DNA from 2 places in the Sporosarcina sp. Y838 genome. Region 1 is predicted to be linked to the other one. Evidence: riboswitches for the same ligand, from Rfam matches in the RefSeq annotation. Region 1 holds a riboswitch; the other holds the start of a gene.
The links. A riboswitch is a leader RNA that binds a small molecule or an ion and turns the genes downstream of it on or off. The one in region 1 is predicted to bind lysine.
Positions count from the first base shown of each region.

Region 2: linked by a shared signal. The riboswitch ahead of AC1TO4_RS08480 (aspartate kinase) and the one ahead of AC1TO4_RS14160 (Na+/H+ antiporter NhaC family protein) in region 1 are both predicted to bind lysine.

Region 1 covers NZ_JBXCJD010000012.1:42,087-44,502, reverse strand. The annotation lists gene yunB (sporulation protein YunB) at 1-607, shown strand, start outside; lysine riboswitch at 666-848, shown strand; gene AC1TO4_RS14160 (Na+/H+ antiporter NhaC family protein) at 993-2,416, shown strand, end outside.
Region 2 covers NZ_JBXCJD010000005.1:32,258-34,673, forward strand. The annotation lists gene AC1TO4_RS08475 (YslB family protein) at 1-194, shown strand, start outside; gene AC1TO4_RS08480 (aspartate kinase) at 240-1,457, opposite strand; lysine riboswitch at 1,547-1,726, opposite strand; gene uvrC (excinuclease ABC subunit UvrC) at 1,775-2,416, opposite strand, start outside.

The sequences.
Region 1 (2,416 bases):
AAGAATAGCCTCACATGTTATTAGTAAGGCCATCAATTCAAGGGTTGCTACTGTGCTCGACGTCAATGATATCATCGTGGATATTCCCAATGAATCTACGGGTGTTGTTACATGGAAGTTTAACACGGAAGTGATTAACAGAGTGTTGGCTGAAACCCAAACGCTTGTCGAGTCCCATTTACAACAAGCTTCGGAGGGAAATCTTGATATATTACCCCCACAGAATGAAATCAAATTCGATCCCGATGCAATGGAAACTCAAGGAGGAGTCGTCTTCTTCGTTCCTATCGGTCAAGCGACGAATATTCCATTGCTAGGAAACTTGGGTCCTAAGATTCCAATTCGTTTCCATGTCATTGGTGATGTCAGTGCGACAATCGATACGGAAATTCTTCCTTTTGGTATAAACAGTGCCTACGTTGAAGTGAATATATTATTAACAGTCAATGTCCAGATTATAGTTCCGCTTGCAACTGAAAAAAGTGTTATTAATCAAAAAATTCCGGTAGCCATGGGGCTTATTCAAGGTAAGGTGCCTCAAATCTACAATAATGGAACCGATAATGCTCCTTCGGTTGAAGTTCCATTAAGCACTGAATATGAGTGAAGAAGAATACTTGAAAATGCTGCGGATAACTGATAGGCTATTAGAGGATTAGAAATATCGATTGGGTAGAGGCTGCATTGCTTATTAGTCACACACGCGAGATTGACACCGATGACCGTGTGCAAAAGGAAGCTTTGCCGAAGCGTGGTAAGATCGTCGAGATCTATCAGGCTGGGGTTGTTCCGAATAGGGATAACACTGTCATACGTCTTAAGAACATGTATGATGAGCTACAAGTCGTGAGTTAGATAAGCTGTATTATTTATCCAACAAACGAAACGTAGATAAAGCCGGCTCCAATTACACTCGAGAAGTGTAATTAGCAGTCGGTTTTTTGTATTCCCCCTTGAAAGGGCCTCGACCCGACAAAATGGAGGAATAGAAAATGATTGGAACTTGGGTATCAATATTACCACCACTAATCGCCATTATTATGGTGTTTGCAACAAAAAGGGTGCTGTTATCGCTAGGTGCTGGAATCGTCTCAGGTGCTTTGCTAGCGGCGTCATTCGCTCCTGTAGAAACGCTGAGCATATTATGGCAATCCATTAAAGCGACATTTTGGGATGGTGGACTAAATACAGCGAATATTTACATTGTTCTATTTATCCTGCTCTTAGGTGTTATCACTGCTTTCGTTAGCTTGTCTGGAGGTAGCAGAGCATTTGCAGAATGGGCAGTACGCCATATTAAAACAAAACGTGGGGCAAAATTGCTCACGGTATCACTCGGTCTTGCTATTTTTGTGGATGATTATTTCAATGCATTGGCAGTGGGACAAATCGCGCGTCCGATTACGGATCAGCACAGGGTTTCAAGAGCGAAATTGGCTTATTTCATCGACTCGACTTCAGCACCGATTTGTGTCATTTCACCAATTTCAAGCTGGGGTGCCTTTTTAATCGGACAACTCGCCCTTATATTTGGCGGTGCAGCAGCAATCAGTTATTCGCCATTATCCGCGTTCGTAATGATGGCACCCATGAATTTTTACGTTATCGCAACACTCGCAATGGTATTCTTCCTTGCATGGACCAATTTCGATCTATTCGATATGAAGAAACATGAACAACTTGCAACTGAAACAGGCCAATTATTTGACCCTGACAAAGAAATTCCGGGTCAATTGAAAGAGGAATTTCCTGTACATACGCATGGCCGCGTACGAGATCTTGTGGCGCCGATTGTCACACTCGTTATAGTAACATTTGCGGCGATGTTTGTGTCTGGCTATCTAATCGGAGGATCGATGAATATCTTCTCGATCTTTGAAAGTACGGATGTCGCACTTTCATTGTTGGCGGGTGGAATTATAGCTACCCTAGTTGCGGCAGCGTTATATATGCAGCAGATGAAAAATAATGAAACGGCGAGCTTTTCGCTTATGGGCAGTGCGTTTATAAATGGAATGAATTCTATGATGCCGCCTGTTTTAATCCTTATTTTTGCTTGGTCACTATCGTTCTTAATCGGAACACTTGAAACGGGTCTATTCTTATCTGACCTTGTAATGAAATCAAATATACCGGTTTCATTCTTGCCTGTTATTATGTTCATACTTGCTTGCATTATGGCTTTTTCAACCGGAAGTTCTTGGGGGTCGTTCGGTATTCTTCTGCCGATTGCGGGAACAATCATGATTGAAGCGGCACCGGAAATGTTACTGCCGGCGCTTGCTGCAGTTCTTGCGGGGGCTGTATTCGGAGATCACGCTTCGCCGATTTCTGATACGACGATTCTATCTGCTACAGGTGCAGGATGTAACCATATTGATCATGTTTCGACACAGTTTCCTTACGCGCTAATCAG
Region 2 (2,416 bases), on a different contig from region 1:
ATGAAGCGTTTTATTCGATGAAAAACGATTTTGGGACAAATAACCAAAATAGATCTTGTCAACTTGAAGCGGGCTTCATTGCAGAACAATATCAAAAGTTAAATGGACTTCTGACTGAATGCTACGGTGAAATGAAAGACGGTTTGGTGCACTTTCAAGTCAAATGGGATTTAAAAACCAAAATTGAAGTATGAATCGAAGATGCCCCGGAATTGGGTGCATCTTCTTTTAATTCTACTTTACTTTCTATCTAAACCGAATTGCTCATGAAGTGTTGCAACTGCTTTCTCCATATCCGATTCAGGAATGACTACGGAGACTTTGATTTCAGAAGTGCTCACCATTTTCACGGGAACGGTTGCGTTCCTCAGCGTGTCGAACATTTGCGCAGCAACTCCCGGATTCGATACCATTCCACTGCCCACGATTGAAACTTTCGCCAGTCCTACTTCAAAATCTGCCCGACTGTAACCGAGCGATTCTTTTTCGGTCTCCAAAACATTTATCGCTTCTGCGAAATCCTCTTTTTTGATGGAAAATGACACAGACGGCTGTACGCCTTCCATAATTGTCTGAACAATGATGTCGACGTTTACATGTTGTTTCGCGAGTGCAGTGAAAATATTAGCAAGTGAGCCATTATAAGGTACTTCATACATCACTGTAATCCGTACAATTTCTCTCTCAAAAGCGATGCCACGTACAATTAAATTGTTTTCCAAATCGATTTCCTCCTTGATAACTGTTCCTACTCCGTCCATATGAGCCGGTCTTACCCGAAGCGGCATTTGATGATTTTTTGCAAACTCAACTGCTCTTGGATGAAGCACACCCGCACCAAGGTTAGCGATTTCCAACATTTCATCGTAAGATATTTCCTCAAGTTTCGTCGCTTGTTCGATCAATCTTGGGTCCGTCGTAAATACCCCTTCGACGTCCGTGTAAATATCACAACTAGCTGCATCGAGTGCAATCGCAATTGCGACGGCACTCGTATCGGAACCACCGCGACCAAGTGTTGTCAACTCACCGTTATTATCAATTCCTTGGAAACCAGTGATTACTGCAACCGCGCCTGATTCTAGTGCGGTTTGAATTTTGTCAGCATTAACTTGTTCAATCCTTGCATTACCATGAACAGCCTCTGTCGTTACCCCTGCTTGCCAACCTGTGTATGACCGTGCTTCTAACCCTTGTGCAGTAATCGCCATTGCAAGTAAAGACGCTGTTACTTGTTCTCCTGTTACAAGAAGCATATCCAATTCGCGCCGTCCTGCTTTGGGATTAATCTCCATTGCCAACCTTAATAGTTCATCTGTTGTTTTACCCATCGCAGAGACAATGACAGCCACTTGGTTTCCACGATTAACCTCATTTTTAACAAGTGTTGCAGCCCGTGCAATTCTCTCTGGATTTGCAACTGATGTCCCTCCGAATTTCATTACAATACGTCCCATGATTTTTCCTCCATTTTCCCCTGAATGCAAAAACGGCCCTCAAAAGTATGAGAGCCGGTCTGATTGGAGCTATCCCCGAAGAGACGCCCCATCCAGATAGCCCTCCAGGTATTTCCATACCTGACAAATCTCCACTTATTCAATGGAAATCCAGCATGACAATCGTGACAGACGATTCATCCGCTTCGGCGAATACCCCTTTCAATCCCTTTCATTAGGCTGCCGCCTTCCGTGGATCTACTATTGGTTACCGCACCTCTATCTTCACTACATATAAATGTATTAGTGAAAAAATTCATTGGTTTCACCTTACCATATTACTTTTTTTCCCGCAATGCCATCTCGCGAAAATGCGCTTCAACTGATTTTGCTACACCTACAGGTAGTCCTGCTTCTTGCAATTGTTCAATCGTAGCTTCGCGAATCTTTTCTACGGATTCAAAATGCCTTAACAGCATCGTTTTCCGTTTTTGCCCAACTCCCGGCAATCCATCCAGTGCTGACGTCAATGAATTCGTTTCGCGGCGTTGTCTGTGGAACGTGATTGCAAATCGATGCACTTCATCCTGGATTCTTTGCAATAAGTAAAATCCTTCACTCGACCTCTTAAGTGGTATCATTTCAACCGGGTTACCATAAAGGAGTTGTGCTGTTTGGTGCTTCTCATCTTTTGCAAGTCCCGCAATGGGAATGGATAAATTCAACTCATCCTCAATGATTTCCCTAACAGACTCCATATGACCTTTACCCCCATCAACAACAATAAGGTCTGGTAATGGCAAATCATCTTTCAACACACGAATATAACGTCTCCGTACAACTTCACGCATTGCACCATAATCGTCGTGCGCTGCCGCGGTCATCGTTTTATATTTTCTGTAATCTTTTCGATTCGGTTTCCCGTCAACAAATGAAACCATTGCAGAAACTGCATCAGCGCCATACATATGTGAATTATC